DNA from 4 places in the Bacillus sp. 01N42_2 genome. Region 4 is predicted to be linked to each of the others. Evidence: riboswitches for the same ligand, from Rfam matches in the RefSeq annotation. Region 4 holds a riboswitch; each other region holds the start of a gene.
What was found. A riboswitch is a leader RNA that binds a small molecule or an ion and turns the genes downstream of it on or off. The one in region 4 is predicted to bind thiamine pyrophosphate.
Positions count from the first base shown of each region.

Region 1: linked by a shared signal. The riboswitch ahead of AC1DN5_RS06750 (ECF transporter S component) and the one ahead of AC1DN5_RS05710 (acetylornithine deacetylase) in region 4 are both predicted to bind thiamine pyrophosphate.
Region 2: linked by a shared signal. The riboswitch ahead of tenA (thiaminase II) and the one ahead of AC1DN5_RS05710 (acetylornithine deacetylase) in region 4 are both predicted to bind thiamine pyrophosphate.
Region 3: linked by a shared signal. The riboswitch ahead of thiC (phosphomethylpyrimidine synthase ThiC) and the one ahead of AC1DN5_RS05710 (acetylornithine deacetylase) in region 4 are both predicted to bind thiamine pyrophosphate.

Region 1 is NZ_JBFTRO010000002.1:607,648-613,560, forward strand. It holds gene AC1DN5_RS06745 (glycosyl hydrolase family 18 protein) at 1-1,071, opposite strand, end outside; TPP riboswitch at 1,220-1,333, shown strand; gene AC1DN5_RS06750 (ECF transporter S component) at 1,515-2,114, shown strand; gene AC1DN5_RS06755 (ABC transporter ATP-binding protein) at 2,101-3,738, shown strand; gene AC1DN5_RS06760 (energy-coupling factor transporter transmembrane component T family protein) at 3,713-4,474, shown strand; gene AC1DN5_RS06765 (STAS domain-containing protein) at 4,520-5,353, opposite strand; gene AC1DN5_RS06770 (S8 family peptidase) at 5,573-5,913, shown strand, end outside.
Region 2 is NZ_JBFTRO010000005.1:258,876-264,788, forward strand. It holds gene AC1DN5_RS13575 (monovalent cation:proton antiporter family protein) at 1-1,280, shown strand, start outside; TPP riboswitch at 1,334-1,442, shown strand; gene tenA (thiaminase II) at 1,528-2,235, shown strand; gene tenI (thiazole tautomerase TenI) at 2,213-2,830, shown strand; gene thiO (glycine oxidase ThiO) at 2,814-3,923, shown strand; gene thiS (sulfur carrier protein ThiS) at 3,920-4,123, shown strand; gene thiG (thiazole synthase) at 4,120-4,890, shown strand; gene AC1DN5_RS13605 (thiazole biosynthesis adenylyltransferase ThiF) at 4,887-5,897, shown strand.
Region 3 is NZ_JBFTRO010000005.1:327-6,239, reverse strand. It holds gene AC1DN5_RS12260 (ABC transporter substrate-binding protein) at 1-105, opposite strand, end outside; gene AC1DN5_RS12255 (FbpB family small basic protein) at 102-287, opposite strand; gene AC1DN5_RS12250 (FAD-binding oxidoreductase) at 542-1,897, shown strand; gene thiC (phosphomethylpyrimidine synthase ThiC) at 1,941-3,713, opposite strand; TPP riboswitch at 3,836-3,946, opposite strand; gene AC1DN5_RS12240 (Type 1 glutamine amidotransferase-like domain-containing protein) at 3,996-4,694, opposite strand; tRNA gene AC1DN5_RS12235 (tRNA-Leu) at 5,026-5,107, opposite strand; tRNA gene AC1DN5_RS12230 (tRNA-Leu) at 5,353-5,441, opposite strand; tRNA gene AC1DN5_RS12225 (tRNA-Cys) at 5,449-5,519, opposite strand; tRNA gene AC1DN5_RS12220 (tRNA-Gly) at 5,526-5,600, opposite strand; tRNA gene AC1DN5_RS12215 (tRNA-Gln) at 5,652-5,723, opposite strand; tRNA gene AC1DN5_RS12210 (tRNA-His) at 5,733-5,808, opposite strand; tRNA gene AC1DN5_RS12205 (tRNA-Trp) at 5,838-5,911, opposite strand.
Region 4 is NZ_JBFTRO010000002.1:404,801-410,713, reverse strand. It holds gene spoIIGA (sigma-E processing peptidase SpoIIGA) at 1-1, shown strand, start outside; gene sigE (RNA polymerase sporulation sigma factor SigE) at 59-778, shown strand; gene sigG (RNA polymerase sporulation sigma factor SigG) at 919-1,701, shown strand; gene AC1DN5_RS05715 (ABC transporter ATP-binding protein) at 1,828-2,625, shown strand; TPP riboswitch at 2,630-2,738, shown strand; gene AC1DN5_RS05710 (acetylornithine deacetylase) at 2,810-4,090, shown strand; gene AC1DN5_RS05705 (YlmC/YmxH family sporulation protein) at 4,151-4,402, shown strand; gene pgeF (peptidoglycan editing factor PgeF) at 4,555-5,391, shown strand; gene AC1DN5_RS05695 (YggS family pyridoxal phosphate-dependent enzyme) at 5,398-5,913, shown strand, end outside.

The DNA.
Region 1 (5,913 bases), 200 kb from region 4:
GGAACGATCCCTCTGAGAGTAGCGGATCACTGATTGATATTTCATGGCGGTTTCCATGGCGCGCTGATTGGAGATCGCCGATCCGATCGTCCCGGGGCGGTACGGAATCACCCAATCATATCCGTACAGCGGCACACCGAGAATCACCTTTCTTCTCGGCACCCTGCTGATGGCAAAATTGATGGTTTCTCTGACCTCCGTCAAAGGCGCTACGGGTCCAGGCTCACTGCCGGCATGGTGCCAGTCGTACGCCATGATGAACATATAATCGACGACGGCTCCGATTCCGCCGTAATCATATCCCCTCAGCCACGGCACCGCTTCATTTGTTTTCGCCGGAACCGATATCGTTAGCGCGAGCTGATGCTCTGAGAGCCTGGTTTTTAACTGCCGGAGAAATCCTGTAAACAGGTCCCGGTCGGCTTCCCTGATCCGTTCAAAATCAATATTGACACCGCCGTATCCCTTTCTTACGGTCAGGTAGACGATATTATTGACGAGGTTCGTTCTCGCCGTCGGGTTCTGCAGGACTTGATGGGCTAATTCCGGGCTGAACCCTCCTTCTGTCAGATTCGTGATAACCGCAAGCGGCCGCACCCTGTTTTGCCATGTGGTTTCTATCGCGGTTCTGTCGTTTAAATCATTCATGATATCTCCGTTCGGGCCAAAATGATATTCAAACAAAGAAATCGCCGATGAATAGGGTGCAAAATCATTAATGAGCTCTCTGTCCGCTTCAGGTGTCCGAATGACATAAAATTGCAGGGTTCCCGCCAGATAGTTGGAGATAGCCGGAATTCTCACTTTCAAACCCGGCCGCAGCCGGTTCGGCGGAATATCCGGGTTTGCCTGCATCAGCTGCATCTGCGGCACATAAGTTTTACTTGCGATAACGGCATACGTATCATTCGGCTGAACCGTATATTCATTAAGAGGGATCAAAAGCGCCTGCCCCGGAACGATATTCGTTTCCTCAAGCCCGTTGACGCTTCTGATGCTGTCAACAGGGTATCCGTACTTTCTGCTGATGGAAAATAACGAGTCGCCAGACTGCACTGTATGAACAAACATAGATGTCCTCCGTTTCCTTTTGATCAAAAGGGCTCTTCTTATCTTTATGAATGATCTTCCGGTCCGATTCCAAACTCTGTTTAGAGAAAGGCTGTTTACAAATCAGACATGATCAACTATGATGATGTCATCATAAAAAACTGTATAGGAAACGCACTAGGGGTGCTGTTATCGGCTGAGATAAAACATGCGGCAGGCGTGTTTTGATCCCTTATAACCCGATCTGGATAATACCAGCGTGGGGAAGTGCAGATTGACCGGAGCGCAGGGTTTTTTCCATGCGTTTTCGTTCTGCTGCTGCATATTCCCTCGGATATGCAGTTTTTTATTTTTCATTAAAAAACGGGGGAGGACACTGCAATATGAAACTTACGATCAATCGTCTTTCGTAAAATCAACTCTTTCATACATACGACTATCCGATAAGAAAGCAGGAGATCACAATGAAAAATTGGAAAATGAGAGAAATTGTCGTCATGTCCGTCATCAGTGTTGTATTTGCTGTCGTTTATTTATTATCAACTCATGCAAGCAATATAGCGGCAGGGTTTTTCGGCCGGATGAGCTACGAACCGATTTACGGTATTTGGTTTATCGTCTCGGTGATTGCCGCCTACATTATTCAAAAACCGGGAGCGGCGCTCATTTCTGAAATCATCGCCGCGTTTGTGGAGTGTTTACTCGGAAATCCGTCAGGGCCGATGGTAATTCTGATCGGCATCGCGCAGGGAATCGGTGCGGAAGCGGTCTTTTTTGCGACACGCTGGCGGGTGTATACCCTGCCCGTGCTCCTTTTATCCGGTATGGGGTCTTCTGTTGCGAGCTTCATTTATGACTTGTTCATTTCCGGATACTCTGTTTTGAATCCGGGTTTATTAGCCGTCATGCTTCTCATCCGCCTGGTCTCAGGTGCGCTTCTTGCCGGCCTTCTCGGCAAAGCAATCAGTGATGCGCTGGCTTACACAGGGGTGCTGAACGGCATGGCGCTCGGAAAAGAATTCAAGAAGAAAAAGAAACAGGTGAATCAAGATGCAGGCATCTGAACCCCTTCTATCGGCCCGCCGTCTTACCTTTTCTTATGAGCAGGATGAGAAGCCGGTTTTTCAAGACGTGTCATTTCAGCTCCGCAAAGGAGAACGGGTTTTATTGCTCGGGCCGAGCGGATGCGGCAAAAGCTCGCTCGCACTTTGTTTAAACGGTCTGTACCCGGAAGCTTGCGATGCGGTTCAAACGGGAACCGTTTCCTTATACGGAACACCTCTTTCGGACCTGTCAGAACCCGCCGCCCGATCCATCGGGGTCGTGTTTCAAGATCCGGATCAGCAGTTTTGCATGCTGACGGTTGAAGATGAAATAGCCTTCGGTCTGGAAAATTTGCAATATACAAAAGAAGAGATGGACTTAATTATTGAGGACGTTTTGGAAAAATTAGAAATCACTCATCTGAAAACACGGACGATCGCCTCGCTGTCAGGCGGTTCAAAACAAAAGGTCGCGCTCGCCTGTATCATTGCGATGGAACCGGAACTCATTATTTTAGACGAACCGACGGCACAGCTTGATCCATATTCCGTGCGTGAATTGGTGCGGCTGATCAAAGAACTGCAGGCCCAAAAAGGCTTCGGACTTCTTGTTATCGAGCATCAGCTTGATCATTGGGCGCCGTGGATGGACAGGACAATTGTCCTTGACGGAACGGGTCAGAAAGTGATGGACGGAGAGACGGGCGCGATCTTTGAAACAAAACTTGAAGAGCTGACGCAGCTCGGCATTCCGATTCCGCGGGTGATCTCATTGCAGGAGCACGTCAGCATTCCTTTTACATTGTGCAAAGAAAGACTGTTTCAAGAACCTGTACCGCCCTTTCCCGGCCCCCGGCCCGCCGCGCTTTCGGCAGAGGACGCGCTGAGTGTTCACGGGCTGTCATTCATAAGAGGAACAGACATCATTTTTCAGGACGTGAGCTTTTCCGTAAAAAAAGGGTCAATCACCGCGATTGCCGGCCCTAACGGAACCGGAAAATCAACGCTCCTGTCCGCCGCGGCCAAGCTCATCCGTCCTGTGAGCGGAGACATCAAAATAGACGGCAGACCGGTAGATTCCTATTCGGAAAAAGAGCTTCGGCGGCTGATGGGGTATGTTTTCCAAAATCCTGAACACCAGTTTGTCACAGATTCCGTCATTCAAGAGCTGCTGTTCGGCTTTGAAAACGGTCAAGCCGCAAAGGAGAAAGCTCTTCAGCTCTTAACCCGGTTCGGCCTGAGACGCTATGCCTCACAGCATCCATTCTCTTTAAGCCAAGGACAAAAACGCAGGCTCAGCGTCGCCACGATGCTTATGCATCAGGTGAAAGTTTTGCTGCTTGATGAACCGACTTTCGGGCAGGACGCAAAAACGGCGCGTGAGTGCATGCTGATGCTTCAGGAGATCCAAAAGGAAGGAACGGCCGTTTTAATGGTGACACATGATATGGAGCTCGTCTCAGATTATGCCGATACGATCCTTGTGCTCTGCGGCACGAAGCTGGTGTACCGCGGAACGCCCGACTCATTGTTTTCTGATCATATCGGAATCGCGGAGCGGGCGCATTTAGCTTTGCCCCTGCGGTATGAATGGATGAAACACGACAGGAGGCGGAGAAATGAACCTGCGGCTGGAGGCTGTTAACCCGTCAATTAAGGCGGCGGCTGTTTTGTTATGCGTTGTTATGCTTTCGTTTATTTATAACCCGTACACGCCTGCTTTGTTTTATATTATCATTGCCGGAGGCGTCCTCTTGGCGGGACGTGTGCCGCTGAAAAAATGGCTGCTGTTTACGGTTCCGTTTGTCATTCTTGCCTTCGGTTCTTTATGGACAGCCGTCGTATTCGGAAACGTCCCGACAACCGAAAGCAATCTGCTGTTTAAGCTCGGACCGATTGCCGTCAACAGTGATAATGCGGCGCTCGGGATTTCTATCGCGTTTCGTATTTTATGTTTTTCCGCTTTGTCGATGATGTTTCTTTTCACAACCGATCCGATTCTGTTTATGCTCAGTCTGATTCAGCAATGTAAGCTCCCGCCGAAGCTTGCTTACGGCGTGATCGCCGGGTTCCGGTTTCTTCCTCTTCTGAAAGATGAAATCCTGATTATCAGACAGGCGCACAGAATCAGAGGCGCGGCATCTGATTCCGGGCTGAAAGGAAAGCTCTTTGCCTTCAGGCGCTTTACCATCCCGCTTTTGGCAGGCGCCATCAGAAAGGCGGAACGCACAGCGATCGCAATGGAATCTAAAGGCTTTACAGGGAGCCGAAACCGCACGTTTTACAGAACGGTTACTGTGCGCCGCGCCGACTGGTTCTTTTTCATGCTCGTGCTCCTTTTATTCGGCGCAAGCTGTCTCATTTCACTGTTGTTTGTATAAAAACAGGCCGCCGGAGTGATTCGGCAGCCTGTTCTTATATGTATGTTACTGATGATAATTGAGAGCCTGGGCGAGGTTGGATTTAACCGTAATATCCGAGAAATTAATGCCGAGCTGTACGGCGGTTTGGGCAATTTCCGGCCTGATCCCGGATAAAGTGGACGAAACGCCGATCAGGTTCAGCGCTTCAATTAATTTAAAAATCTGGTGCGCCACCATTGTATCGACAACCACTACGCCCGACAAGTCGATTAACAGATGCTCAATCAGCCGGTTTGCACATGTACTCAGCGTATTTTCAAGAATGTATTTGGCGCGTTCCGTGTCAATATTGCCGACAAGCGGCAGAAGCCCCGTCCGATTGCTCAGCGTAATAACCGGCGAGCTTAATTCTAAAATCATTTCTCTTTGCGCATTCAGCTGCATTTTCGAATTATATTCGGCGTGATCGACAAAGGTGTAAATCGTAAAATCAAATACTTGAACGATTAAATTCTCCCATCTCTTCCTTTCTCCCTCGGCAAACGAAGATTCATGTTTATCGGCAAACGCATCATAATAACTGATGTACAGTCTCCGGTTTCTCATGAATTCACGGACCACATACTGGACCGGGGTATCCAGATGCTTCTGGTCTTTCGCAAGCTCAATCACCCATCGCTCGAACTCTTCTAAAAATTCTTTTTCCGGCATGATATACATTTTATTAATATGCCGGTAAAATTCTTTATCTTGCTCCATCAGCTCTTCTATGATGACGGGATTTGTCAAAGAGTAAATCGAATTCGGATCCGAATCTTCCATCGTTTCAATCCATTCTTTCGCAATTTGATCCACCCGTTCGGAAAAATAGTCGTACAATGCTTCACTTATCTTCATACCTCTTCTCCTTTCCCATTTCCAATTATAGCGTCAGCTGGTGCCGAATCAAAATAAAAGCCGTTGAACCATCCAATTATTTGAAATTATTTAGTGCAATAGATTGCGCCTTTTTTATGAAAATGCTTCAAATGACTCTTTCCGAACGGCATAATCTGCCATAAAATAGTAGCAACACCCTTGAATCCACTCGCAAGCATAAAAAAGGAGGGCTTTTTTATGAATGGTGAAATGCGGTTGATTCCTTATGTCACGGATGAGCAGATCATGGATGTGAACGAGCTTCCTGAGGGTATTAAAGTGATTAAGGCGCCAGAATTGTGGGCAAAAGGGTTTAAAGGAAAGGATATTAAAATCGCGGTGCTTGATACAGGCTGCGACATTAATCATCCTGATTTGAAAGACCGGGTTATCGGCGGAAAAAACTTCACCGATGATGACGAAGGCAAAGAAGACGCGATTTCCGATTACAACGGCCACGGGACACATGTTTCCGGAACGATTGCCGCCAATGATTCAAACGGCGGAATTTCAGGTGTTGCGCCGGAAGCGAGCCTTTT
Region 2 (5,913 bases), on a different contig from region 4:
ACAGCGGAAATATGTGGCTTCTTCTGATTCTCTTTGCCGCGGGGGTGGTGCTGTATTTCTTCGGCAGGATCTTTAAACACCGCTCGTTTGTGCAGTCGATGTCTAAAGGCACCGTCCAGATCGGCACGCGAGCCATTTTTACACTGATTATCGTGCTTGTCGCTTTATCGGAATCTCTCGGGGCGGAAAATATTCTCGGTGCATTTTTAGCAGGCGTTTTGGTATCGCTTCTGTCGCCGAATAAAGAAATGGTGGAGCAGCTGGATTCATTCGGCTACGGGTTTTTAATTCCGATCTTTTTCGTCATGGTCGGGGTGAAGCTGGACATATGGACGCTCTTCCAAGATCCGAAAACATTGACGATGATTCCGCTGCTTCTGCTTGCGCTGTTTATCAGCAAAATATTCCCGGTGTTTTATTTAAAGAAATGGTATGACAAAAGAACCGTGTTTGCTTCGGGGTTTTTGCTGACTTCTACGCTGTCGCTTGTTATCGCGGCGGCTACGATCGGAGAAAGGCTTCACATTATCAGCGCCAATATGTCCGGCGCGCTGACTTTGGTTGCGGTTATCGCCAGCATCATCACACCGGTCGGCTTTAAAAAATTATTCAAGCGGCAAAGTGCGCCGCAGGAAAAGAAGCGCATTACATTTATCGGCGCCAACCAAATGACGCTTCCGGTGACGCTGGAGCTGCCTGATGAGGAATATGATGTGCGGGTCGTCCATGTGTATCAGGAAAATGCCGGGGAAAAGCTTGCGGAATCTGTTTTTTCTGTTGAAACGATTTCTGATTACGAGCCCGGCACGCTTGAGTCGCACGGTATTTTTAAAACGGATATTCTTGTCGTGGCGACGGGAAATGAAGATGTGAACGCTGAAATCGCCTTAATGGCGAAAGAGAAAGGGACTGAGCGCATCATCGCAAGCGTCGGCTCGGTTGAACATGAAACAAAACTGAAGGAAGAGGGCATCAGTATTTTTTCTATCCTTCTGTCTACAAAGACGCTCTTGCGCGCATTAATTGAGGCGCCGGGCGTGATGAACCTTCTAACGAATGAAGAGTCTTCGCTTTATCAGATCAATCTGGAAAATACGGCGTATAACGGCATTATTCTGCGCGAATTTCCGCTGATGGGCGATGTGATTTTCGTTCGGATTTTCAGAGGTGTGGACAGCATCGTTCCGCATGGGGACACGAGGCTGAAAACAGGAGACCGTCTCATCGTTACGGGCTCGCGCAACTACGTGTCGGAGCTGAGAAAAATCCTTGAAGCTTGACCAAATTGCATTTCGTGATAAGATAGAAGGCATAACAAGTAAATGATCAATCGTATGACCACTAGGGGTGTCCTTCATAAGGGCTGAGATAAAAGTGAGACTTTTAGACCCTCATAACTTGAACAGGTTCAGACCTGCGTAGGGAAGTGGAGCGGTATTTTTCGGGTTCCTTTTATCCAGATAAATTCCAAACCACTTTTCCGATGCGGGAAAGTGGTTTTTTTATTTTATCAGGGGGGAAAACTTTATGACATTTTCTGAAGAATGCAGACTGGCGGCAGCCGAATGGTGGGACGGAAGCTTTGTTCATCCGTTTGTAACAGGGATCGGTGACGGAAGCCTGCCGTTAGACCGTTTCAGTTATTATGTACTGCAAGATTCCTACTACTTGACGCATTTTGCAAAAGTTCAGGCGTTTGCAGCCGCATATGCCGAAGACTTGTTTACGACGGGAAGGATGGCGGGCCACGCTCAAGGCACATATGAAGCGGAAATGGCGCTGCACCGCGAATTTACGGAGATTTTAGGGATTACAGAAGAAGAGCGCGCGGCATTTAAGCCGGCGCCGACAGCCTATTCTTATACGTCTCATATGTACAGATCGGTGATGAGCGGGAATTTTGGAGAAATTTTAGCCGCGCTTCTGCCCTGCTATTGGCTTTATTATGAAGTCGGCGAACGCTTAAAGGAATGTAAACCGGAACATCCGATTTACGAAAAATGGATCGGTACATACGGCGGAGACTGGTTCAGACAGCAGGTCGAAGAACAGATCAGCCGTTTTGACGAGATTGCTGAAAACAGCACAGAGGAAATCCGCGCGAAAATGAAAGAGAATTTTGTGATTTCAAGCTATTATGAATATCAATTTTGGGGAATGGCTTATCAAAAAGAAGGCTGGTCCGAGAAGGGCGGAAAAGAGGTGGAATCCTTTGGAGCTGCACGCCGTAACTGATAATCGCAAACCCGTTGCCGAGCTGGCCGAGGATATTCTATCGATTCAGCGCGAAGTAAGCTTTATCCATATCCGTGAGCGGGATAAAACAGCAGGAGAGATCATGCAGCTTTTGTCACTGTTGAAAAGAGGCGGTGCGGATAAGGACAAATTGATCATCAATGATCGGGCGGATATCGCGTTTTTTGCCAATATACACCGTGTTCAGCTCCCGTCCAGCAGCTTTTCCGTAAAGCAGGTGCGAAGCAGATTTCCCCATCTTCATATCGGACGTTCGGTTCATTCGCTGGAAGAAGCCATCCAAGCTGAAAAGGAAGATGCGGATTATGTGGTGTTCGGCCATGTGTTTGAAACGGAATGTAAACAAGGACTTGAAGCAAGAGGCATCAGCCTGCTTTCAGAGATCAAACGCACGCTTTCCATCCCCGTCATTGCAATCGGCGGAATGACACTGCAGACGATCCAGCTCACAAAGCAGGCGAAACCGGACGGAATTGCTGTCATGTCAGGCATTTTCTCAGCTGAAAATCCTGAGGAGGCGGCAAAACGGTATGCACGCGCGGTGAAGGAGGCTGATTATGAAGAAGCACTATGATACGGCGGTTATCGGGGGCGGAATTATCGGATGCGCCATTTCTTATGAGCTGGCGAAGACGCAGCAGAACGTTGTCTTGTTTGAAGCCGGGGAAGTCGGCCGAAAAACGACAAGCGCTGCGGCGGGAATGCTTGGCGCTCACGCGGAATGTGAAAACCGGGATGCGTTTTTTGATTTTGCTATGCACAGCCAAAGACTGTATGAAGCGGCGGGGCAAGAGCTTGAGGAAGCCAGCGGCATTAATATCAGGCGCCATAACGGCGGAATGCTTAAACTGGCGTATACAGAAGAAGACATGACCCGTTTACGGAAAATGGATGATTTATCTTCCGTCACTTGGCTCTCAGCGGAGGAGGTTCTTGAAAAAGAGCCTTACACTTCAAAGGACATTCTCGGCGCATATTTTATAAAAGACGATGTCCATGTCGAACCTTACTATGTTTGCAAAGCATATGCAAAAGGGGCGCGGCGTTATGGCGCTGACATATGTGAGCATACACAAGTCACTTCCGTAAAACGGGTGAACGGAGAATACTGCATCACAACGTCCGGTGGGGATGTTTATGCTGACAAAGTCGCAGTTGCCAGCGGTGTATGGAGCGGCCGGTTTTTCAGCCAGCTCGGCTTGGGACAGCCTTTTTTCCCTGTGAAAGGAGAATGCCTCTCTGTGTGGAATGACGAAATCCCGCTGACCAAAACCCTTTACCATGATCATTGTTATGTCGTTCCGAGAAAAAGCGGGCGGCTTGTCATCGGCGCCACGATGAAACAGGGCGACTGGAGCGACACGCCTGACATCGGCGGGATTGAGGCTATCATTGCGAAAGCGAAAACCATGCTTCCCGCCATCGAACATATGAAAATAGACCGTTTTTGGGCGGGGCTCAGGCCGGGAACAAAAGACGGAAAGCCGTTTATCGGGCGGCATCCTGATAACAGCGGCATCATATTCGCCGCCGGCCATTTTCGAAACGGCATCCTGTTAGCTCCGGCAACGGCTGAAATGGTGCGGGATATGATCCTGGGAAGACAGGTTAAACATGAATGGGTAGAAGCGTTTCGAATTGATCGCAAGGAGGCTGTTCAAATATGATTCTTCAGCTGAACGGAAAACAAATTGATTGGAATCGAAAAGAGGGGACGGTTCAGGATTTGCTTGAATCGTATCAGCTTGATCAAAGAATCGTAGTTGTAGAAAGAAATAAAGAAATCATCGAAAAAAAGAATTATGAAAACACAAGTTTATGTGATCGCGACGTCATAGAAATTGTCCATTTTGTAGGAGGCGGATGAGGATGTTAACAATAGGCGGGAAACAGTTTCAGTCAAGATTGCTGTTAGGAACGGGGAAATATCCGAGTTTTGAGATTCAGAAAGAGGCGGTGGCCGTCTCGGAATCAAATATTTTAACCTTTGCGGTGAGGCGGATGAACATCTTTGAACAGTCTCAGCCAAACTTTCTCGAACAGCTTGATTTGTCTAAGTACACGCTTCTGCCGAATACAGCCGGCGCCGCAACGGCTGAAGAGGCGGTCAGAATCGCAAGGCTTGCCAAAGCTTCAGGACTTTGTGACATGATAAAAGTGGAAGTCATCGGTTGCAGCCGGTCACTTTTGCCTGATCCGGTTGAAACGCTGAAAGCATCAGAGCAGCTGCTTGAAGAGGGATTTATCGTTCTTCCGTATACGTCAGATGATGTCGTGCTCGCAAGGCGTCTTGAGGAGCTCGGAGTCCATGCTATTATGCCGGGCGCTTCACCGATCGGTTCCGGTCAGGGAATTTTAAATCCGCTGAATCTTTCCTTTATCATTGAACAGGCGAAGGTGCCGGTCATTGTTGATGCCGGTCTCGGATCTTCAAAAGACGCCGCCTACGCGATGGAGCTCGGAGCTGACGGCGTGTTATTAAATACCGCTGTGTCAGGCGCTGATGATCCGGTCAAAATGGCCCGGGCGATGAAGCTTGCCGTAGAAGCGGGCCGCCTTTCTTATGAAGCCGGGCGGATTCCGGTGAAAGATTACGGAACTGCAAGCAGTCCGCGGGACGGTCTTCCGGTATGACGGACAGATATTCCAGACAGGAGCTGTATCAGCCGATCGGTCCCTCCGGACAGGAGAAGCTCCGGTCGTCTCATGCCGTGGTTATCGGCGCGGGTGCGCTTGGTGCGGCAAATGCAGAGATGCTTGTCAGAGCAGGGGTCGGGAAGGTAACGATCGCTGACAGAGATTATGTGGAGTGGAGTAATCTCCAGCGCCAGCAGCTTTATACCGAAGATGATGTCAGACAGGAAATGCCGAAAGCCGCGGCAGCTGAAAAACGGCTTAAATCCATAAACAGCGATGTAGATGTGAAAGGATTTGTCATGGATGTCACTGCGGAAAACGCACCCGGACTGATTTGTGACGCATCTCTTATCATTGACGCGACTGACAACTTTGAAACGAGGCTGATTGTGAACGATGCGGCTGTACAGAAAGGAATTCCTTTTCTGTACGGCGCCTGTGTCGGCAGCTACGGACTCTCCTTTACCGTCATTCCCGGTGTCACGCCGTGCCTTCACTGTCTGCTTGAGACATTGCCTTTAGGCGGTATGACATGTGATACGGCGGGAATTATCAGTCCGGCTGTATTACAGGCGGCTGTTTTTCAGACTGCAGACGCGCTGAAGCTGTTAACAGGCGGACCTGTTGAGCATGTTCTCCGCTCGTTTGATTTGTGGAAAAATGAACGGTCCGAAATAAACGTTGCCCGTCTCAAGAAAGCGGATTGCCCAAGCTGCGGCACGAACGATTTTCCGTTTTTATCTTACGAGAATCAGTCAAAAGCTGCTGTTCTGTGCGGGAGAAACACGGTACAGATCAGAACAGGAATCTCAGAGCCGTTTGATCTGCAAAGGCTTTCGGGACAGCTCAGACGGGCCGGGCTTGACGTTTCGGCCAATCCGTATTTAATTTCTTTCACGACAGACAGTTTCAAGATGGTTCTGTTTCGTGACGGCAGAGCATTAATTCACGGCACAAGTGACATCAGCAGAGCGAAATCCTTTTATCATAAATGGATCGGATAATGCGAAAGGAGAGAAA
Region 3 (5,913 bases), on a different contig from region 4:
CGGTTCTTCTCCGGCACTCCCTAGCGCGCACCCTGATAATATGAATGATACCGACAGCGCGAGTATGATGCCCATTGTTTTCATCCTCAAAGTGTTCCCCTTCATTTTGATCGAACCCCCGCATGCTTTTCATCTATCTTTATATAAATCTGCTCCATCTGTTCCTCACTTCTCATAATCTCCCATTTGTTTTTCTCCACAAGCAGTTCGAAATTCAATGTGTGTTTTCTGTACTTTTTTCGCTTTTTACTTTTTTTGCGCACATGTGATGCCTTTTTTAACGCCACTTTTCATCCCTCCGCTTTTCATCCAATGGCTTTCACGCAAAAAAAGGCCCTTATCTGTTTACAAGATAAGAGCCTTCGGTGATCCGATCAGCCAACGTTTGGAAATATGTACTGACTATGTTAATTCATACAATCCCTACCTGTCAACTATAATTTAAAATATCGTTTCATTCCGGGGGTTTTCCTCATACACTCTCTTATTTTTCCGCATATGTTAGAAGAAATAACAGATCCCGATGAAAGAGAGTGATAGTGTGGAAAAGACAACATTGACCGGGCGCATCGTCAGAAAAGATGACCCGGACTATAATGAAGCAAGAACCAATATCAACTTAAGCCTGCAAAGATATCCGGACATCATTGTGTTTTGCCAAAACAAACATGATGCCGTCAATGCACTGAGATGGGCGCGTGAGAATAACGTGCCTTTCCGCATCAGAGGCGGAAGACACAGCTACGAGAATTTTTCCCTGTTAAATGACGGGCTTGTCATTGATCTCAGTGAAATGAAGAAAATAAGAGTGAATAAAGATAAGCGGCTGGTCTCGATTGAAGCGGGTGCCGATTTGGGAGAAGTGTACCGGACACTCTGGCGGTACGGCTTGACTCTTCCCGCGGGAACCATTGCAAATGTGGGAATCACGGGGCTGGCGCTCGGAGGAGGAATCGGATATTTAACAAGGGCTGCCGGCCTGACTTGCGATCGTCTCCTCCAACTCGAGATGATCACAGCAGACGAAAAAGCGGGTGCTGAATTGATAACAGTCAACCGCTCAAAGCATCCTGATTTATTTTGGGCGTCTCAGGGCGGAGGCGGCGGCAACTTCGGCATTGTCACATCGATGGTGTTTAAAGCCTTGCCGATCTCGTACGTAACTATTTTTTCTGTCACTTGGGGCTGGGATGATTTCGAGGAGGTATTTAATACGTGGCAGAACTGGGCTCCATTTACAGATAACCGTCTTACTTCATCCATTCAGTTTTGGCCTAAAGAAGTCAACCGCATAGAAGCGCTCGGCCAATTTATCGGAACAAAAAATGAGCTGAAAGAACTGCTGGCTCCGTTAATGAAAGCGGGAAACCCGACAAGCGGCATGGTCAAGACAGTTCCGTTTATCAGAGCGGCAGCCTTTTTTAACAGCCCGGGAGGCAATGAGCCGCAAAAGATGAAGCGGTCAGGATCCTTTATTGAAAAACCATTGTCAACACGCGCAATTTCTGCTTTAAAATACTACTTGGAGCACGCTCCGAATAAAAACGCCAGTGTCTGGCAGCAATCTCTCGGCGGGGCGGCCGGACGGATCGCTCCGGATCAAACGGCATTCTACTATCGCGACGCAATCATTGCCCAGGAATATATAACAAACTGGACATCTCCTGAAGAGGAAAGACAAAACGTCCGCTGGATCGAAGAGCTGAGAACGTCTCTTTCAAGAGAAACGATGGGGGATTACGTAAATTGGCCTGATATAGACATCAGAAACTGGCTGCGGACATATTACGGAGGAAATGTTGACCGCCTCCGTCAAGTCAAAACGAAGTATGACCCGGAAAACGTATTCCGCTTTGAGCAGAGCATTCCGCCGTTTCGCCGGTCACCGTTTTTCTAAAAAAAGATGAAGATGGACACACTCCATCCTCATCTTTTCTTTTTTATTGATATAAATGGCTTCCCTTCTCGACAAACTCTTTTGCTTTTTCTTTTAATCCTTCATTGAGGGCCTCGTCTTCAGTCAGACCGTTTTCTTTCGCATAATCGCGAATATCCTGAGAAATTCTCATGCTGCAAAACTTCGGGCCGCACATCGAACAGAAGTGAGCCGTTTTTGCGCCTTCAGCCGGCAGCGTTTCATCATGATATTCCATTGCTCTTTCAGGATCAAGCGACAAATGAAATTGATCGCGCCACCGGAATTCAAACCGCGCCTTAGACAGAGCATCATCACGGATCTGAGCACCCGGATGCCCTTTGGCAAGGTCTGCCGCATGGGCCGCGATTTTATACGTAATGACTCCCTCTCTTACATCATCACGATTCGGCAGGCCCAAATGCTCCTTCGGCGTGACATAACAAAGCATCGCCGTCCCGTACCAGCCGATCATCGCCGCGCCGATCGCCGAAGTGATATGGTCATAGCCCGGAGCGATATCAGTCGTTAATGGTCCGAGTGTATAAAAAGGCGCCTCTTTACAGATTTCCAGCTGTTTGTCCATGTTCTCTTTAATTTTATGCATCGGCACATGCCCCGGTCCTTCAATCATCACTTGCACATCGTGCTTCCACGCGATTTCCGTCAATTCTCCGAGAGTCTCCAATTCCGCAAACTGCGCTTCATCATTAGCATCCGCAATCGAGCCGGGACGCAGCCCATCTCCAAGAGAAAATGCAATATCATACGTCTTCATAATTTCACAAATTTCTTCAAAGTGCGTGTACAGAAAGCTTTCCTGATGGTGAGCCAGGCACCATTGCGCCATAATCGCCCCGCCGCGGGATACGATTCCCGTCGTGCGTTTGGCCGTTAACGGGACGTAACGAAGCAATACGCCGGCATGGATGGTGAAATAATCCACGCCCTGCTCCGCCTGCTCAATCAATGTGTCTCGATAAATGTCCCACGTTAAATCCTCGGCGATGCCGTTTACTTTTTCAAGCGCCTGATAAATCGGCACCGTCCCCACAGGTACTGGGCAATTGCGGATGATCCATTCACGTGTCGTATGAATATCTTTCCCGGTGGATAAGTCCATCATCGTATCGGCGCCCCAGCGAATCGCCCACGTCATTTTTTCAACTTCTTCTTCAATAGAAGATGTAACAGCCGAGTTGCCGATATTTGCATTGATCTTCACATGAAAATTCCGGCCGATAATCATCGGTTCACTTTCAGGATGATTAATATTTGAAGGAATGATCGCCCGGCCGCTGGCTACCTCGTCTCTGACAAATTCGGGAGACACATGCTCGCGAATTGCGATAAACTCCATTTCCGGCGTAATGATGCCTTTTCTCGCATAATGCAATTGTGTAACGTTTTTCCCTGCCTTGGCCCGCAGCGGTTTCCGCTGTAAACCGGGATATTCGGCGGCACGGCCTTCTTTTCTATAGCCGTTGTCCTCAGGTTTCACGGCCCGTCCGTTATATTCCTCCACATTGCCGCGCTTTGTAATCCACTTTGTGCGGAGGGGTTTCAGACCTTCATGAATTTGAATTTGTACATCTGGGTCTGTATACGGTCCGCTCGTATCATAAACACGGACCGGCGGATTCTCCTCTTCCCCGAACGCCCCCGTTGTCGGACTGAGGCTGATTTCCCGCATCGGCACTCGTATGTCAGGCGAAGAACCCTTTACATAAACCTTTTTACTGCCTGAAAAACTCGACATAATAGAAATGTTCGCTTGCTGTACTGATTGATTTTGCATACAAATCTCTCCCTTATCCATTTGAATAACAGAACCAAGCTCAGCACCAGCACAAAAAAACCGGATTCATTGGAGAACCCGGTTTTGCAGTCAGAAAGAAACTATTATTGTTTTCCACAACAATAATAAAACCTTTACTTCCCCACGCTGGTACGAACCAGATCAGGTCCAAAGGGTTAAGAAGCCGCCGCTTCTCTCTCAGCCCGCTCAGACGGGCACCCCCAGTAACTATTCATTTCGGTTTCATCGTAACATAATTTGCATAGAAAAAAAAGTATATTATCAAGATTCAGATAATAGAATGACTGGAAGCTCTGTTTCCCTTACGCCTTCTTCAGTATCAAAAACCCTGTAACCCTTTGCCGTTTCCCGGGAAGAGACAGACCGGAACAGCTGATCGTTTTTATAATGAAGCGCAGCGCCGTCATCAGCGGCATAGCCCTCCTGAAGTTTGTTTTCTGAAATCAGACGGTGATACACCGGCCGGCGCTCCGCTTCTCCGTCATAGTGAGGACAAAAGCTTCCAGGCAAAAACCCTAAAGCTTGCAACTCTCTCAACTCTCCTGACGAATCTGTCACTCCTTCTTCAAACCAGCAAATCGCCCCGGCGCTGAGACCAGCCAAGATTACACCGTTCTCCCAAGCCTCACGCAGAATAAGGTCGAGCCCCCATTCTTTCCATAAGACAAGCATATTGCGCGTATTGCCGCCGCCGACATATATGATATCTTTCTTCATGAGAAAGGACCTGAGATCAGAACACGGCGGTTTAAACAGCGACAAGTGATCTGGCTTACACTCCAGCCTTTGAAAGGCCTGATAAAACCTGCCGATATAATTCTCCGAATCTCCGCTTGCCGTCGGCAAAAAACAAACTTTCGGCTTTGACCGCACCGATTGCTCTAAAATATATTGATCCAGCACAAGATGATCCGGCTCCATGGAAAATCCCCCGCCACCCATTGCAATAATCTGCTTCAACGTCATCACCTCTTTTTTCTCAAGTATAACAGAGGCGGTATTCCGTTTTGGATGCCGCCGTTTTAATATTTTTCGCATTGCTATCTGAAAAATGAAAAGACACCGCATAAAATAACAGAGATCCCCGCAACAGTACCGGAACAAGCTTCGAACGGGCATATTTCACCACATCAATCCCCAACACCGTATTACCACTGGCAAACACAGCCCCGATCGCTAATAATAAACTGGTATGGGATCTGAACCGCCCGCAGGCTTATCATTTTTCACAAGCCTTGGAGGGTATTTTCATACAACAAAAAAAGCTTCTACATATGTAGAAGCTTTCTTATACCGGTGGCCGGGGTCGAACCGGCACTCCAGAAGGAACACGATTTTGAGTCGTGCGCGTCTGCCAATTCCGCCACACCGGCATGTAATACGTCGTGTTCAACCGACGTATATAAATATAACATGCATTTTATAAAGTGTCAACGGTTTTAGTAAAGTTTTTTTAATGGTAATGCAGTATACACGATACAAGCAAGACACTTATATTCATAGTCTTCACACTCTTATTATATAAAAAAAGTGATCTGCAATATGCAAATCACTCTCATATATGTTTTGTAATGTGAAAATTAATAACCAATCTAACATGTTGCGTCCAAAGTTAAATTGGTGCCGAGGGCCGGACTTGAACCGGCACGGTAGTCACCTACCGCAGGATTTTAAGTCCTGTGTGTCTGCCAATTCCACCACCCCGGCAAAAGAAAGGCGACACCCGGATTCGAACCGGGGATAAAGGTTTTGCAGACCTCTGCCTTACCACTTGGCTATGCCGCCGTAATTTGGAGCGGAAGACGGGATTCGAACCCGCGACCCCCACCTTGGCAAGGTGGTGTTCTACCACTGAACTACTTCCGCAGCATGTAAAGAACTTAATACATCTTATGCAGTTATTTTTAAAAAATGCAACTGGGCTAGCTGGATTCGAACCAACGCATGACGGAGTCAAAGTCCGTTGCCTTACCGCTTGGCTATAGCCCAATGATAATATGGGGCGATTGATGGGAATCGAACCCACGAGTGCCAGAGCCACAATCTGGTGCGTTAACCACTTCGCCACAACCGCCATAATCTAAAGATGAATAAATAATATAGTGGCAGGGGCAGTAGGAATCGAACCCACACCGGAGGTTTTGGAGACCTCTGTTCTACCGTTAAACTATGCCCCTAT
Region 4 (5,913 bases):
ACGAAAAGTCTGTTATTCATCATACTCAAAACGCATTGTATTTAGAAGGGGGAGGAAGATGAAAAAACTTAAGCTGCGTCTGACATATTTGTGGTATAAATGGCTGATGAAACTCGGACTGAAAAGTGATGAAGTATATTACATAGGAGGAAGCGAAGCGCTGCCGCCGCCTTTGTCTAAAGAAGAGGAGCAGGTGCTCTTATTAAAGCTGCCGAGCGGGGATCAGGCGGCGCGGGCCATCCTGATTGAGAGAAACTTACGCCTTGTCGTTTACATTGCCCGCAAATTCGAAAACACCGGCATCAATATCGAGGACTTAATCAGCATCGGCACAATCGGTTTGATCAAAGCGGTAAACACGTTTAATCCGGAAAAGAAAATCAAACTCGCAACCTACGCGTCGCGATGTATTGAAAACGAAATTTTGATGTACTTGCGCCGAAACAATAAAATCCGTTCAGAGGTGTCCTTTGATGAACCGCTGAACATTGATTGGGACGGAAACGAACTGCTGCTTTCGGATGTGCTCGGCACAGATGATGATATTATTACAAAAGACATTGAAGCCAATGTGGATAAAAAACTTTTGAAAAAAGCGCTTGAGCAATTAAATGATAGAGAAAAGCAGATCATGGAACTGCGATTCGGGCTTGTCGGTGAAGAAGAAAAAACACAAAAAGATGTAGCCGATATGATGGGGATTTCACAATCTTATATCTCCCGGCTCGAAAAGCGGATTATTAAAAGACTGAGAAAAGAGTTTAACAAAATGGTGTAAAATTTTTTCCATCTGACGGTCCTTACTGCTGCAAGGATTGCCGGCGCCGGATGTTTATTTCTGTAAAATAGCGGTGCATATTTTTCCCACCCGAGGAGATACTTAACGTTGTACAGCAGCTCCTAGTGGGAGGGAAAAACGTGTCAAGAAATAAAGTCGAAATTTGCGGGGTGGATACCTCCAAATTACCGGTGCTCAAGAATGAAGAGATGAGAAAGCTGTTTAAGCAATTGCAGGATGAGGGCGATGATTCAGCGAGGGAAAAGCTTGTAAACGGCAATCTGCGCCTTGTCTTAAGCGTCATTCAGAGGTTTAACAACAGAGGAGAGTATGTTGATGACTTATTTCAGGTCGGCTGCATCGGACTAATGAAATCCATTGATAATTTTGACCTAAGCCATAATGTTAAGTTTTCAACATACGCTGTACCGATGATTATCGGAGAAATCCGCAGATATTTGCGGGATAACAATCCGATCCGCGTCTCGAGGTCGCTTCGCGATATCGCATATAAAGCGCTTCAAGTAAGGGAGCGGTTAATCAGTGAGACAAGCAGGGAGCCGACAGCAGAGGAAATCGCCAAAGTTCTTGAAGTGCCCCATGAAGAAATTGTGTTTGCCCTTGACGCCATCCAAGATCCGGTATCACTGTTTGAGCCGATTTATAATGACGGCGGCGATCCGATTTACGTGATGGACCAGATTAGCGATGAGCGCAATAAGGATACACAATGGATTGAGGAGCTCGCTCTGAAAGAAGGCATGAGAAGACTGAACGAACGGGAAAAAATGATTTTGCGAAAGCGCTTTTTCCAGGGGAAAACCCAAATGGAAGTCGCAGAAGAAATCGGCATATCCCAAGCTCAGGTCTCAAGGCTTGAAAAGGCAGCCATTAAACAAATGAATAAGAATATCCATCAATAACGGAGAAAGCCTTTAAACATTGTTTTAAAGGCTTTTTTCGTGCGCCGGTTTACGTTTGCGAAAAAGTGATGTATTCTAATGTGTAAAAGTTTTAAGAAAATTGAAACAAATAACGGGGGAACTGCAATGATTTTACAGCTGGACAATGTGTCATTAAAAAGAAACGGCCAATGGATTTTGAAAGATATCAACTGGCGCGTTGAGAAAAACGAAAATTGGGTGCTGTTCGGACTGAACGGAGCCGGAAAAACAGCCTTGCTGAATATGTTATGTTCTTATTACTTTCCCACTTCAGGAGAGATGCAGGTGCTCGGTCATCAATTCGGCAAAACAGAGCTCGGTGACAGGCTCAGAAAAAAAATCGGTCTTGTTTCAGCGGGTCTGCAGCACAAATTATATGCCGCGGATTCCGCTTTTGAAATCGCCCTCAGCGGCGCGTACGCTTCAATCGGGCTTTATGAAACACCGAGTGAACAAGTGAGGGAAAAAGCGATCGGTCTTCTGAAAGATTTAGGCGCCATCAGCTACGCGGACAGACGGTATGAAACGTTATCTCAGGGGGAAAGGCAAAGAGCGCTGATTGCGCGGGCGCTTATGGCTGATCCGGAACTGCTGATTTTGGATGAGCCCGTGACGGGTCTCGATTTTATGGCAAGAGAGCAGCTGCTGGATACGATAACGTCGATCGCTGAAAAAGAAAATGCGCCGTCCATCCTTTATGTCACTCATCATGCTGAAGAAATTCTGCCGGTATTTGATCAGGCGCTGCTTTTAAAACAAGGCGAGGTGTTCGCTGCCGGGAAAATCAAGGACATGCTTTCTGACGAGCGGCTTACAGCGTTTTTCGATATGCCTGTCAATGTCTTATGGAACAACGGCCGTCCATTTTTAACGCGTGCAAAAGCGGCATCATCCGTCAAATAAAATCAATTCACCCTGGGGGTGCTGCTGACATGCAGCTGAGAGAGACGTTGGTCTCAACTCTTAACGGACCTGATCCGGATCATGCCGGCGGAGGGAAGCGGTGAAAAAAGCGGAGGAAAATCCGTTTTTACCCGTTTCATTTGATGAAACGGGTTTTTTAATACAGCAAAAGGAGAGATGTTCAATGAACCAGCTTGACATGCTGCTGCAGCAGGCGGATAAACGGCGGGACGATTTAATACATATTGCTGAAAGGTTGATTGCTTTTCCGACACCGGCTCCGCCTGCAAGAAATACAGCAGAAGCTCAGAAGTGGGTGGCCGGATTTTTAAAAGAAATGGGCTGCTCGGTCGATATGTGGGATGTGTACCCGGAAGATCCGAACGTAGTCGGTGTTTTAAAAGGGACAGATTCAAGCGGGCATCAAAGCCTGATTTTAAACGGACACATTGACGTAGCCGAAGTCAGGGATGAAGACTGGGACTCTGACCCGTTTCAGCCGCTCGTTAAAGCCGGCATGCTGATCGGAAGAGGCGCCGCTGATATGAAAGGCGGATTGGCGTGTGTTCTATTTTCTCTGAAGCTGATACATGATGCAGGCATTGAGCTTGCGGGCGACCTCATTGTACAGTCTGTGATCGGAGAAGAAGTCGGCGAGGCGGGGACGCTGGAATGCTGCAAACCCGGCTATCACGCGGATTTTGCGGTTGTCGCGGATACGAGCAGCCTGCATATTCAAGGGCAGGGCGGAGTCATCACCGGCTGGATAGAATTGAAAAGCAAACAAACATTTCATGACGGCATGAGGCGCAATATGATTCATGCGGGCGGAGGCACATTCGGAGCGAGCGCAATCGAAAAAATGGCGAAAATCATCACTGCCTTGGGAGAGCTGGAACGCCACTGGGCAGTAACGAAAAGCTATCCCGGCTTTGCGCCAGGCACCAATACGATCAACCCCGCCGTTATTGAAGGGGGAAGGCACGCAGCGTTTGTCGCCGATGAATGCCGATTATGGATTACTGTCCACTTTTACCCGAACGAAACGCACGAACAAGCTGCGGCAGAAATCGAAGACTATATCAATCGTGTCTCTGACGGTGATCTGTGGCTCAGGGAAAACAGGCCGGTATTCAAATGGGGCGGGTCTTCCATGATTGAAGACAGAGGAGAGGTGTTCCCGGCGCTGGAAATCGACCCGGACCATCCGGCCGTTTCTGTTCTGGCGGAATCGCACTCAGCCGTCAAACAACAGGAGCCCGTCATTGATGTTTCCCAAACCGTAACAGACGGAGGATGGCTTTATCATGCCGGGATTCCGAGCGTCATATACGGACCCGGCGATTTAAAAAACGCCCATTCCGTAAACGAAGAAGTGTCCGTCGATGAGCTGATGGACTATACGAAAATCATGCTGAGATTTATCCACACCTGGTGCAGCCGCAAAAAAGATTGCCCGATGTGACAAGGTTCAGCCCGGCCGCTCATATAATAGGAAAAAGAACGGGCAAAGGGCGTGATACAAATGATCAGCATATCTGAATTTCAAATAAAAGATGTAGTCAACGTGTCGAACGGAAAAAAACTCGGAAGCATCGGTGATATTGATATTAACGTGACAACGGGAAAAATTCAGGCGATTATTTTAGGCGGCAGCGGAAAAGTTCTCGGTTTTTTCGGAAAAGAAGAGGAAATGATCATTCCTTGGCGAAATATAGTTAAAATTGGGGAAGATGTCATCTTAGTGCGTGTAAACGAACCAAAGGGGGGAGCATAATCCTCCCTTTACTTGTAAAAAGCCGGAAATCTCAATGTTTCCGGCACATTTATTTATCTCATTTTTCAATCAGCCGCTAAACGTATGCTTAAAATTGTGTTAAAATGAGTGGGAAATTCGCTTTTTAATGTTTGTCGAAAGGTTGGATCTTCATGAATACATATCACCCGTTTAGTTTTACCACCCCCTCGGCACTCATGATAGAAGACTGGAACCGTGTGAATCAGCATAACACAAAGGTCATCGCCGGATTCACAACGAAAAACGGCGGTGTCAGCAATCCTCCGTATGAGTCATTAAATACCGGATTGCACGTCCGGGACGAAGCTCATGATGTTGTGAAAAACCGTGAAATCATAGCGTCCTTATGCGGTACTGATCTGGATTCCTGGGTATTCGCCGATCAGACACATGAAAACCGCGTCCGATGCGTGACAGCGGGAGATAAAGGAAAAGGGGCGAGAGACTATTCCTCCGCATTCCGCGGGACGGACGGGCTCTATACGAAAGATACAAATCTTTTTTTGGCCCTGTGTTTTGCAGACTGTGTGCCTTTGTATTTTTATGACCCGGTGAAATCAATGATCGGCGCTGCCCATGCCGGATGGAATGGGACGGTCAGACAAATCGGGCGCATCATGACGGAACGCTGGGTAACCGAAGAAGGCTCCCGCTTAACAGATATTCAGGCCGTCATCGGTCCGTCCATCAGCGCGGACAGCTATACCGTCGACGACCGCGTCATCAATGAAGTCCGGGCGCTGCCGTTTTCCGCAGAATCCGCCATACGCGAAACGGAAAAAGGCCGGTATCAGCTTGATTTAAAAGAGGTCAACCGCCTTCTTCTGATACATTGCGGCATTCCGGAAGAAAACATTTCAGTCAGCGGTTTATGCACCGAACAAGAGCGTGAACTATTCTTTTCACATCGCCGCGACAAAGGAAAAACGGGACGCATGATGTCCTTTATCGGAATGAAGGAGGCATAAGTTATCTTGCGTGTTGCTGATCAATTACGACATATAAACGAAAGAATAAACGAAGCATGTAACAGATCGGGCCGAAGCCCCGAAGATGTAACTGTCATCGCGGTTACAAAATACGTATCAGCCGAAAGGGCTCAAGAGGCCGTGGATGCCGGTATTACAAGTCTGGGAGAAAACCGGGATGCCGAGCTTATCCGTAAGCAGGATGTCATTAAAGGCAGCCCCGTGTGGCACTTTATCGGCAGTCTTCAGTCCAGAAAGGTGAAGGCCGTCGTTGACCGTGTATCTTATATACATTCCTTAGACAGACTGTCATTAGCTAAAGAAATTGAAAAACGGGCGCAGCATGCGGTTCGCTGTTTTGTGCAGGTGAATACTTCGCTTGAGCCGTCTAAGCACGGTTTGAAAACAGAGGAGGTCATTCCCTTTATCAGAGAGCTTTCTGAGTTTAGAAACATTTCTGTAGAGGGCCTGATGACGATGGCTCCCCTGACAGACGATACAGAAACGATCAGAGCCTGTTTC